DNA from 2 places in the Pelagovum pacificum genome. Region 1 is predicted to be linked to the other one. Evidence: riboswitches for the same ligand, from Rfam matches in the RefSeq annotation. Region 1 holds a riboswitch; the other holds the start of a gene.

Region 1 (5,874 bases):
CGGATCGAGCGCCTCCGATGGGTGGTCCTGGGGCCGGTCCTGCAGGCAGAGGATGTCACCGAGGAACAGGCCGTCGAAGCCGGCGTCCTCGGCCTGCCGTGCACAATCGATCCAGTGCGACAGCTCGAGTGGCGCCGTCGGGCTCATGCCCGGAAGGCGCCATGCCGCCTCGTGGCTGCCGAAACCGAAGACGACGGCATTCAGGATCATTCGTCCATCCAGCCCTGGTCGTACCAGTCCGACACATCGCCGGGCCATTCGAGCGTCTCGCCGCCCGGTCCCGTCAGCACGCCGCTGTCGAACAGGAACCGCGCCATCGCCGCGAGGCGGTCGCCATCGATCCCTCCGACCGGTTGGTCTGCGGCATCGAGGTAGCCGCCCTCGACGATCGCCTGCATCGAGCCGCGGACGAGCTCCGCGTTCGGGAAGTCACCCGCGCCGATCAGGATATCCGCGGCCTCTTCGGGATGATCTGCCGCCCATTCGTAACCGTCCTGCGTCGCGGACAGGAACCGCGCCACGACGTCCGGGTTTTCGGCGAGGTAATCGGTGCGCGAGCCGATGTAGCCGTTCTGCTGGTCCGGGATGCCGTAGTCGGCGTAGGCGAAGGACGATTGCTCGCGCCCGAGCAGTTCGCTGTTCACGCCCTCCCACGTGGCCACTTCGAGCGTGAAGTCGACGCGCCCCGTGGCGAGCGCCTCGTAGGCGCCGGTGCCGAGCGTGACGGTGTCATAGTCGGGCGTGCCGCCGTCGGTCTCGATCATCGTGGAGATCAGCGCATCCTCCCACGCGCTGCCGAACCCTGCGTAGGTCTTTCCTTCGAGGTCGGCGGGGCGTGCGATCTCCGCGTTGTCGCTCTGGTAGACGAGCCGCCCGGTCTCGTGCTGCATCGTCACCCAGAGCGCGGTGATGTCGGCCCCGGTGGCACGGGCGGTCATGAAGCCGAGTGAGGTCATGTAGGCGAAGTCCGCCGCGCCCGAGGCGAGCAGCGCGCTCGACGCGGTGTCGGAATAGGGCAGGATTTCCACGTCGAGGCCCGCGTCGTCGTAGAGGCCGCGCTCTTCGGCGACGATCAGGCCGACGTGGTTCGAGTTCAGCGTCCAGTCGAGCGCGATGGACACGTCATGAAGGTCCTGCGCGGCGATCGCCGTCGGCAGGGTCAGGCAGGTGGCGAAAAGGGTCGCGTATCTCATGTGGTCTCCTCCAGCAGTCTGGTTCTGAGCGAGGTCCGGATCTCGGCCAGCGCGGCTTCGGTCCGTTTCCCGCGAGGGGTGTCGATCGGGATGTCGGCGGTGATCCGGCCGGGCCTTGCGCCCATGACGAGGATCCGGTCGGCCATCTGCGTCGCCTCGTGCAGGTCGTGGGTCACCATGAGGATCCCCCTCGGCCGCTCGACGAGACGGGCGGCGAGCCAGTCCTGCATGGTCAGGCGCGTGACGGCATCGAGCGCAGAGAACGGCTCGTCGAGCAGGACGAAGCGGCTTTCCTGAACGATGGTGCGCAGGAAGGCCGCGCGCTGCCGCATCCCGCCGGACAGGGCAGCCGGAAAGGCGTCCTCGGTCCCGTCGAGCCCGAATGACGCGAGCAGCGGCATGATCGTCCTGCGTGCCTCGGTGCGGGGCATGCCCCTGACCGAAAGGCCCAGCGCGGCGTTCTCGGCGATGGTGAGCCAGGGCAGCAACGCATCCTGCTGCGGCTGGTAGGCGATGGCCCGGTCGGGCGGCCTCACCGGCGCGCCGTCGAGCGTCGCCTGCCCCTCGGCGGCGAGCGTGGGCGCCAGAACCCCCGCCAACCATTTGACGACCGATGTCTTGCCGCATCCCGACGGTCCGATCAGGCAGGTGAGCCGCTCCTCCGCCACCTCGAAGGAGACGTCGCTGACGACCGACTGGTCGCCGGACCGTATGGTCAGACCGTCAACCCGCAGCATCGGCGGGTCCCCTGAATCGTCGCCCCGTCACCCGGTCGGCCAGTTGCAGCAGGCCGAGCAGGAGAAGGGTCAGCGCGGCCGATACGACCACGGCGGCCAGCACGAGGTCGGCGCGGAAGTTGTTCTTCGCGGCGAGGATGTAGATCCCCAGCCCACGTCGCGCGCCGGCGTATTCGGCGAAGATCGTCGCCACGATGGCATAGGTCGCCGAAATCCGGAGCCCAGCGAGGAACGCGCCCCGTGCGGCGGGCAGCGTGGCCCGGCGGAAGATCGCGACGCGGCCTGCATCCATCGACCGGAGCAGGTCGAGATAGGCCTGCGGCACCGCGGCGTAGCCCGACAGCAGGCTGACCAGCATCGGGAAGAACGTGACGAGTATCACCAGCAGCACCTTGGGCAGCAGGCCGAAGCCGAACCAGAGGATCATCAGCGGCGCGAGGGCGACGATCGGAATCGTCTGGCTGGCAACGAAGAGGGGCATGAGCCCTCTCCGCACCCACGGGACGAAGTGCAGCACGACCGACGTCGCAAAGGCGAACCCGACCGAGAGGGTGAAGCCGAGGGTCGCGACACCGAGCGTCGCAAGAACGTGGGGCGCGATCGCCGCGCGCTCCAGCCAGAGCACGTGGGCGATACCGCTAGGCGATGGCAGGATCATCGGCTCGACCCCGGCAAGGCGGCAGTACCCCTCCCATCCAAGGAGCAGGGCAAGCGCGAGGAGCGCCGTGGGGTATGAATAGCTCAGGATGCGCATTGGCTCGGGGCAGCTCGGGGAGCGCCTCAGGACAGGCTCGGGCTGTTGGCCGACGCGGTCAGGTCGATCGTCACGTGCCCTTCGGCGGGGCCGAAGCGGAGGAACGCCTGCCGCACCGCCTCGAACGTCGCGCCGGCGTCGCCGCGAAGTCGTGTGCAGAAGTTCTTCGATCGGAAGAACGTGCCGGAGTCCTTCAGGAACTCGATACAGCCGTAGATCTCGTCCATGTGCCGATCCTGCCCGAGCACGTAGAGCGAAAACTGCAGGTCGATCCCGACGCCGAGGACCGGCGCGTCGGCGACGGCCTGCCTTGCGCGGGCGATCCGCTCGTCCAGCGGGAGGCTCTGGGCCTCCGTCAGGACGTCGCAGCGGCAGGAGGGATCATCGGGCTCGCCCGGACAGCCGCGCGACAGCGTGACGTGCATCGTCACGTGCTCCGGCTGCCGCGCGGCCGCGGCAAAGAGATCGCGCATGCCGTCGATCAGTGGTGCCGGCGCACCGACCATCAGGGTCGAGACGTCATCCGTCTCGATCCTGAGATCCGACCTGTAGGGATCGAGCGCCCCGAGGCTCGACGTGATGACATCCACGAATCCGGACGTCATGGGATATAGCGACACCTGCGCGCCGATGAACATGATGACCTCGCTCCGCCGGTATTACCCGGATCAGCTATGGAGGGTTCGCGCGGTCCCGCGCATCTCAGCCCCGATCGGAGCACCCCTGGTTGCACCGCAGAGCATGAAGCGATTGCGCCCAGTGTCAATGGCCGATCGGGATTGCCGGGAATTGTCCGAGGATTCCGAATGAATTCCGTGGCTTGGTTGAGGTAACTCCGGAACTCGGCACGAGGCGATGCGCCGCATCACGCGGCGCTTGGTCTTCCCGATTCACGCGGCTACAGCTTGACGCGAGGAGTTCGGACACGTGCACAAACACGAGACATCAGCGCGGAAGCGGCCCGGTTTTGCCCGGGGTCTGCTGCGTCTGCTCGTCTGTCTGCCGTTGCTGCTCATCGCGCTTCTGCCGCCGGGCACGATGCCCGCGGTCGCCGCGGACGGTTCGGTCTACATCACGATCTGTACCGGTGACGGTCCGATCCTCGCCGTCCGCAAGGCCGACGGTGAGATCCAACCCGTCGATGAGGTGGAGCCCGGCCACGACAGCGGCAGCTCCGGACCGTGCGACTGGGCGGTTCACAGCGGGCCGCTGGCGATCGCGGGTGAGAATGCTTCGCTGACTTTCGTCGCCATCGACGGTCGCCTCGACCCCCTGCAGCTTCCCGCTGCGGCGGTGTTGCTTGCCGACGTCCTTGGCCCCCAGGCCCGGGGCCCTCCAGACTTTTCCTGATCCGACCTGTGCCGGAACCGGCGCGGGACACTCTCTTGTCGGCAGCCTCACAGGACGCACGGAAGGTGTGTGCGAGTCGCTGCGAACTATCAGGATAATCTTATGAAAAACCTTACACTTTCGGCCTGCATGGCAGCGGCCGCGTTCACCATGGCCGCCCCGGCCTCGGCCCATTCGACGCTCGAAGTCGGCGAAGCCCCGGCGGGATCGACGTACCGCGCCGTCCTGCGTGTGCCTCATGGCTGCGACGGCCAAGCCACGCATACTGTCAGCGTCGATCTCCCCGAAGGCTTCTACAACGCCAAGCCCATGCCGAAGGCTGACTGGATGCTCGAGACCGAGACCGGCACTTATGAGACGCCCTACATGAACCACGGCACCGAGATGACGGAGGGGGTCCGGACCATCACGTGGTCAGACGGCAATCTCGAGGATGGCTGGTACGACGAGTTCGTCTTTCGCGGCTCGATCGGTGCGGACATCGAGCCCGGCACGGTACTCTACTTCCCGACCACGCAAATCTGCGCCGACGGCACTGCCGACTGGACCGATACCTCAGGTGAAAGCGGCGTGCCCAACCCGGCACCGTCGCTGACGGTGGTGGCCGCGGGCGGCGGAGACGACCACGGCCACAGCCACAACCACGGTGCGCACGGGGATGTCGCATCCGCCGACGTTACCATCGGCGAGCTGACGCTGTCGGGCGCCTTCACGCGTGCGTCCCTGCCGAACCAGCCGGTCGGCGGCGGTTATGTCACGATCACCAACCCTGGCGACACGGACGATACGCTGATTGCCGGCTCCGCTCCCTTCGCTGGTCGCGTCGAGATCCACGAGATGGCGATGGAGGGTGACGTGATGCGGATGCGCGAGCTTGCCGACGGTCTTCCGATCCCTGCCGGTGAGACCGTCGTTCTGGAGCCGGGTGGCTACCACGTGATGTTCATGGAACTCGGCGCACCGCTCGTCGAAGGCGAGAACCACGAGGTCACGCTGGAATTCGAGAACGCCGGAGAGGTCACGCTCACCTTCCCGGTCGCCGCCCGCAATGCGGAGGGCATGGATCACGGCGCGATGGACCACGGCGCGATGGACCACTCGGGCGGCGAGAACTGAGATGCCGCGCCTTACATCGATACAGATGGTCCTGTGGGGGCTCGTGGTCATCGCGCTCGTCGGGGTCGGGATGTTCGCCTTCGTGCTGCCCCGGCTCGACGAGAGCGTCAGCGATACTCTCGGCCATGGGGACTACGAGCTGGTGACGACGGATGGTCAACCTTTCACCGAAGAGTCTCTGCTTGGTGAGCCGACCGCGATCTTCTTCGGCTTCACCCACTGTCCGGAAGTCTGCCCGACAACTCTGTCCGACATCGACCTCTGGCAGCAGGAACTGGCGGAGACCGGCGACCAGATCCGGGTCTTCTTCGTCACCGTCGACCCGGAGCGGGACACGGCCGAGGTTCTCGGCAACTACGTGTCCTGGGTGCCCGGTGTCTCCGGCGTGACCGGCAGCGAAGAGCAGATCGCGGAAGCCATCCGCGCCTTCCGGATCTACGCCGCGAAGATCCCGCTCGATGACGGCGGCTACACGATGGATCATTCGGCGATGGTCCTGCTGTTCGATGAGAACGGTCGGCTGGTTGAGCCCATCGCCTACCAGGAACCGACCGACTCTGCCGTCGAGACCATTCGCAGCGTGATGTGATCGCGCCTCGGCCCGGGCGACGACCTCGCCCGGGTCACCGATGTTCGGAATGCCGGGCCAGACGCGCCCACGCTTGGCGAGGCAGCCGGTCAGGCGAGCGAATAGAACAGCATGGTTGCGCTCAGCCAGACGATC
Region 2 (5,874 bases), 1.3 Mb from region 1:
GACGACCAAGATCATGGTCGGGATGGGAGCGGGCGTCGTGCTCGGTGTCATCCTCAACCAGATCGGATCGGAGTGGATCGACACCTACATCGTGGAAGGCCTCTTCTGGATGGTCGGCACGATGTTCGTGAACGCGCTGAAGATGCTCGTCGTGCCGCTCGTCTTCTTCTCGCTCCTGTGCGGTGTGACCGGTATCGGCGACATCCGGGTGCTTGGCCGGGTCGGGTCGCGGTCCTTCGGGCTTTATCTGCTGACCACGGCGATCGCCATCGCGGTGGCCATCACGCTGGCGCTCATCATCGGGCCGGGCAAGGGCTTCGACATGACCGGCGTCGACACGTCCGGTGTCAGCGCGGCCGAGGCGCCGTCCGTCTGGCAGGTCTTCGCAGGTATCGTGCCGACCAATCCGATCGCCGCCTTCGCCAACGGCGAGATGCTGCAGGTGATCTTCTACACCTGCGTTCTCGGCATCGCGGTGCTGATGATGGGGGACCGGTCGGAGCCTTTCGTCGCGGCCTGCGAATACATGAACGAGGTGATGATGAAGATCGTCGCCATCGTGATGATGTTCGCGCCCTACGGTGTCTTCGCGCTCATCTCTCGCACCTTCGCGGAACAGGGGATCGAGCTGTTCGTGCCCGTGATCCTCTACGTGGTGACACTCGTCGGGGCGCTGCTGCTCCACCTGTTCGGGACGCTGTCGCTGCTGCTGAGGACGCTGGCGGGCCTGAACCCGATCACGTTCATGCGGAAAATGCGCCCGGCGCAGATCTTCGCCTTCTCCACGGCGTCGTCCAACGCGACGATCCCGGTCACCTACCGCAGCGTGACGGAACGGATCGGCGTCGACGGGTCGGTTGCGTCCTTCACCGTTCCGTTCGGCGCGACGATCAACATGGACGGCACCGCGATCATGCAGGGCGTGGCGACGGTGTTCCTCGCCAATGTCTACGGCATCGACCTCGGCATCGCGGGCTACCTGACGGTCATCGGTATGGCAGTGCTCGCCTCCATCGGCACGGCGGGTGTGCCGGGCGTCGGCCTCGTCATGCTGACGATGGTGCTCACCCAGGTCGGCTTGCCGATCGAAGGTGTCGCGATCATCCTCGGCGTCGATCGTCTGATGGACATGATCCGCACAGCGGTGAACATCACCGGCGACGCGGTCGTCTCGACCATCGTGGCGAAGGGAGAGGGCAAGCTCGACATGGCCGTCTTCGACAACCCGGACGCCGGGGTGATCTACGACGGCGCCATCGGCGTCGACCCGGAGGCCGAGGCGCGCCTTGCCCGTGTGGCGCACAAGCCGGCCGAGTGACGCTCGTCCATGGCATCGCCGGCCATGCGTCGGCGATGTCGTGGCGCGACCGACGCGGCTGCCACTTGAAGGTCTGCTGCGGGCGCTCTAGGTCTCTGCCTACCTCGGGGGGCCCGGTAAACCGGGCTGAGATTGCGCGTGCGACGCGCTGACCCGTTGAACCTGAACCGGCTCGCACCGGCGGAGGGAAGGTAACGGGCAAAGTCCTTCACGCCTTTTTTCCGTCCGGCGATTGGAGGATTTGATGCTGAGAGCGACCACCATCGCGGGACTGACGTTTGCTGCCACGACAGCAGGCGCGGAAACCCTGACCATCTACGCTTACGATTCGTTTGTCCCCGACTACGGGCCCGGCCCCGCCGTGGCAGAGGTCTTCGAGGAGCAATGCGGCTGCGAGGTCGAGTATGTCGCCGCCGGCGACGGCGCGGCGCTTCTGTCCCGGGTCCGGCTCGAGGGCGCGCGCAGCGGCGCCGACATCGTGCTCGGCCTCGACAGCAACCTAGTCGCGCAGGCGCGGGAAACCGGCCTCTTCGCGCCCCATGGCGTCGATGCAGAGTTCGATCTGCCCGTGACATGGGACGACGATACCTTTCTGCCGTTCGACTGGGGCTACTTCGCCTTCGTCGGCAATGAGGGGACCGAGGCGCCGTCCAGCCTGCAGGAGCTTGCCGACAGCGACCTGCAGATCGCCATTCAGGACCCCCGGTCCTCGACACCCGGCCTTGGCCTCGTCCTCTGGGTCGAGCAGGCTTATGGCGAGGAGGCCGGCGCGCTCTGGTCCGACCTCGCCGACAACGTGCTGACCGTGACCCCCGGTTGGTCCGAGGCCTACGGCCTGTTCCTTGATGGAGAAGTCGACGCGGTGCTGTCCTACACCACTTCGCCTGCCTACCACTCGATCGCGGAAGAGGATGACAGCAAGGTCGCCTGGGCCTTCGACGAAGGGCACTACGTTCAGATCGAAGTCGCGGCGGTCCTCGAGAGCTCCGACCAGCCCGAACTGGCCCGCGAGTTCATGGCCTTCATCGCCTCCGACGGCTTCCAGTCCGTAATCCCGACGACGAACTGGATGTACCCGGTGATCGAACCGGAAGGCGGCCTGCCCGACGGTTTCGAGGCGCTCGCCCAGCCCGAAAGCGCGCTGCTCTACCCGCCGGAAGAGGCACAGGCGGTGCGTGAGGCAGCCATCGACACGTGGCGCGGGGCGCTCGCGCAATGAGCCTGACGCGGCCCGGTCTCTGGGCCGCCGGACTTCTTCTGCTCCTGACGCTCGGCACCGTGGGTGCCGTCGCGTGGCGGGCGGAGTGGTCCGGCGCTTTCGGCCCGGCGGACTGGGCCGCGATCCGCTTCACGTTGCTGCAGGCGCTGGCCTCGGCCGCGTTGTCGGTGCTGTTGGCGGTCCCGGTCGCCCGCGCCCTGTCGCGGCGGCGTTTTCTGGGCCGCAGCGTGCTGGTCACACTGCTTGGCGCGCCCTTCATCCTGCCGGTCGTCGTCGCGGTGATGGGCCTGCTCGCGGTGTTCGGACGACGCGGACTGGTGAGCGACGGGCTGGCCCTCATCGGGCTGCCTCCGCTCGACATCTACGGCTACGAGGGCGTCGTCCTTGCCCATGTTTTCTTCAACCTGCCGCTTGCCACACGGATGCTGCTGCAGGGCTGGCTGTCGATCCCGTCCGAACGGTTCCGTCTTGCCGCGTCGCTCGGCGCGCCGGTGGGGCGACTGCTTGAATGGCCGATGATCCGGTCGGTCGCGCCGGGGGCGTTCCTCGTGATCTTCCTGATCTGCCTGTCGAGTTTCGCTGTCGCGCTGATCCTCGGCGGTGGTCCCCGCGCGACGACGGTCGAGCTCGCCATCTATCAGGCGGTGCGCTTCGATTTCGATCTCGAGCGGGCGGCGCTGTTGGCTTTGGTGCAGTTCGCAATCTGTGCGGCGGTCGCGGCGGTCGCTTTCGCGGTGACGGTGCCCGACGGGCTCGGCTCCGGCCTCGACCGGACGGTGAAACGCTGGGACGGGAGCCGCTGGGCCGACGCGTTCTGGATCGCGCTCGCCGCGCTGTTCTTGTTGTTGCCGCTGGGCGTGATCGTTGCCGGCGGGATCGCCGGACTGCCGGACCTGCCTGGCAGCCTCTTCGCCGCCTCGGTTCGGTCGGTGTGCGTCGCGCTCGCCTCTACCGTCATCGCGCTGGTGCTGTCGCTGGCCCTCGCCCTGCGGAAAGGGCCGGTCTCGTCCCTCGCCGGGGTGCTCCCGCTCGCTGCGTCGCCGCTGGTCGTGGGGACCGGCCTGCTCATCGTGATTTACCCGCTCGCCTCGCCCGCCAGTGCGGCACTTGCGATCACGGCGCTCGTCAACGCGCTGATGGCCGTTCCCTTCGCCGTACGCATCGTGACGCCCGCTGTCCGGCAGGCGGAGGCCTCCTACGGGCGCCTTGCGGATGCGATGGGGCTCACTGGCTGGGCGCGCCTGCGCATCGTTCTGCTGCCACGCCTGAGACGCCCGCTCGGCTTTGCCGGGGGGATCGCGGCTGCGTTGTCGATGGGCGACCTCGGCGTGATCGCCTTGTTTGCAGGGCCCGGTGAGGAAACGCTGCCCCTCGCGATGTATAGACTTATGGGCGCGTTCAGGACCGACGCCGCCGCCGGTGCGGGGTTGGTCCTGTTCGCGCTGAGCCTCACGTTGTTCTGGGCCTTCGACAGGGGAGGGCGCGTCGATGCTGACGCTTGAAGATATCACCGTGACGCTCGGGGACTTCACGCTCCGCGCAGACACCAGTGTGCCGCAAGGTATCACCGCCGTGATCGGCCCCTCCGGCGGCGGCAAGTCGACCTTGCTGTCGGCGATCGGCGGCTTCGCCGAGGTCGAGGGGCGGATCTATGTCGATGGTCAGGATATTACCGGGCGACAGCCAGCCGAGAGGCCCGTCGCGACCCTGTTTCAGGACCACAACCTGTTCCCGCACCTCACCGTCGCGCAGAACGTCGGGCTTGGCCTCGTGTCGAAGCTGACCCTGCCGACGGGTGTGCGTGAGGAGGTGGACGAAGTGCTGCGCCGCGTCGGCCTGTCGGGGATGGGCGACCGGAAGCCCGGTGCGCTGTCGGGTGGCCAGCAAAGCCGGGCCGCACTGGCCCGCGCGCTCGTGCAGGACAAGCCGGTGGTGCTGTTGGACGAACCCTTTGCCGCGCTCGGGCCGGCCCTCAAGGCGGAAATGCTGGACCTCGCGCGGTACGTGCTTGCCGCGCCCGGCAGAACACTGCTGATGGTGACCCACGATCCCGGCGATGCGGAGCGCGTTGCGGAGCATGTGTTGCTCGTCATGGACGGCGCGGTTTCCGGTCCCCATGATCGCGCGGCGCTGATGGCCGATCCGCCGGAGGCGCTGCGCACCTATCTCGGAGGGTTTGAATGAGGGCGTTCCTGTTGTTGCCGATGCTCGCCGGTTGCGCGTCTACGGCCGAGCCGGAGCCGCCGGCCTATGCCGTGCCGGCCCCCCTGTCGGCAATGTCGCTGGAGACGGACTGCGTCGCCGCGGTTGCGGACGCGACCGACAACTCGCAAAGGGCGCTGCATGTCACGGCGATCACGCCGCTCGAAACCGGAGTGGAGGTCATCGTGGAAGCGCCCGCGGAGGTGTGGGTCTGTCGGACAGGTGGCGGCCGGGAGCCGGAGTTGAGCCGGCGCTGAGAGGACCGGGGCGCAGGTCGGTGGAACCAGTCGAATTCGAGGCATCTCGTCAGTAATTCAGTGGATCAAATCGACCGAAAACAATCTTTTCTCAATACCTTCTCACCCAAAATTTTCGTCGAAAATTTTTGGACTGGCCCGAATGAAAACTGGCCCGGATGAAAACTGGTCGGGATGAGGAGCGGGCGTGTGCGATCCTCAATGACCACGAACAAAGAATCGCCTTGTCCCGCAATCATTTCGCCGCGCTAAGACATCGGCGGCTGCACCATTCGATGCAGCCGCCAGTCCGTCGGTCAATCCTACGGTTCAATCCGCAAGAAAGCCCAACAGCGCACCGTTGAAGGCGTCCGCGTGGCTCGTGTTGCAGCCATGCGGTGCGCCGGGCAGGACGACCAGCCGGCTTCCGGCGATCGCCTCGTGTGTCCGTTGCCCGGCCCCCTCGAGCGGCACGATCCCGTCGGAATCGCCGTGCAGGATCAGCGTCGGCACGGTCACTTTCTTGAGGTCCTCGCGGAAATCCGTTGTCCCGAATGCCTCCATGCAGCCGAGCGCAGCTGTCTGGTCGGACTGCCGGCACAGGGCTATGGCCTTCTTCCGTTCGTCCTCGGACACTTGCAGCGTGTCACCGGCAGAGAAGAAGTTCTTGGTGAACCCATCGAAGAAGACCTCGCGACTGTCGCGCAGCCCACGCTCCATCTTCTCGGCGGTTTCGCTGTCGAGCGGTCCGTTCGGATTGTCGTCCGACTTCATCATGAACGGCGGTACGGCCGCAGCGAACACGATGGAATGCAGCCGATCCTCGCCGTGGTTGGCGACGTAGCGGGCAACCTCACCACCGCCCATCGAGAAGCCGACCAGGGTAACGTCACTCAGGT

Evidence for each region. A riboswitch is a leader RNA that binds a small molecule or an ion and turns the genes downstream of it on or off. The one in region 1 is predicted to bind thiamine pyrophosphate.
Region 2: linked by a shared signal. The riboswitch ahead of thiB (thiamine ABC transporter substrate binding subunit) and the one ahead of I8N54_RS06700 (YkoF family thiamine/hydroxymethylpyrimidine-binding protein) in region 1 are both predicted to bind thiamine pyrophosphate.

The regions. Positions count from the first base shown of each region.
Region 1 is NZ_CP065915.1:1,337,714-1,343,587, reverse strand. It holds gene I8N54_RS06720 (NtaA/DmoA family FMN-dependent monooxygenase) at 1-210, opposite strand, end outside; gene I8N54_RS06715 (ABC transporter substrate-binding protein) at 207-1,193, opposite strand; gene I8N54_RS06710 (ABC transporter ATP-binding protein) at 1,190-1,930, opposite strand; gene I8N54_RS06705 (ABC transporter permease) at 1,917-2,684, opposite strand; gene I8N54_RS06700 (YkoF family thiamine/hydroxymethylpyrimidine-binding protein) at 2,711-3,322, opposite strand; TPP riboswitch at 3,313-3,419, opposite strand; gene I8N54_RS06695 (DUF2946 family protein) at 3,612-4,034, shown strand; gene I8N54_RS06690 (DUF1775 domain-containing protein) at 4,137-5,150, shown strand; gene I8N54_RS06685 (SCO family protein) at 5,152-5,739, shown strand; gene I8N54_RS06680 (nickel/cobalt transporter) at 5,829-5,874, opposite strand, start outside.
Region 2 is NZ_CP065915.1:38,720-44,593, forward strand. It holds gene I8N54_RS00195 (dicarboxylate/amino acid:cation symporter) at 1-1,318, shown strand, start outside; TPP riboswitch at 1,414-1,524, shown strand; gene thiB (thiamine ABC transporter substrate binding subunit) at 1,563-2,537, shown strand; gene I8N54_RS00205 (ABC transporter permease family protein) at 2,534-4,039, shown strand; gene I8N54_RS00210 (thiamine ABC transporter ATP-binding protein) at 4,026-4,721, shown strand; gene I8N54_RS00215 (hypothetical protein) at 4,718-4,996, shown strand; gene I8N54_RS00220 (alpha/beta fold hydrolase) at 5,306-5,874, opposite strand, start outside.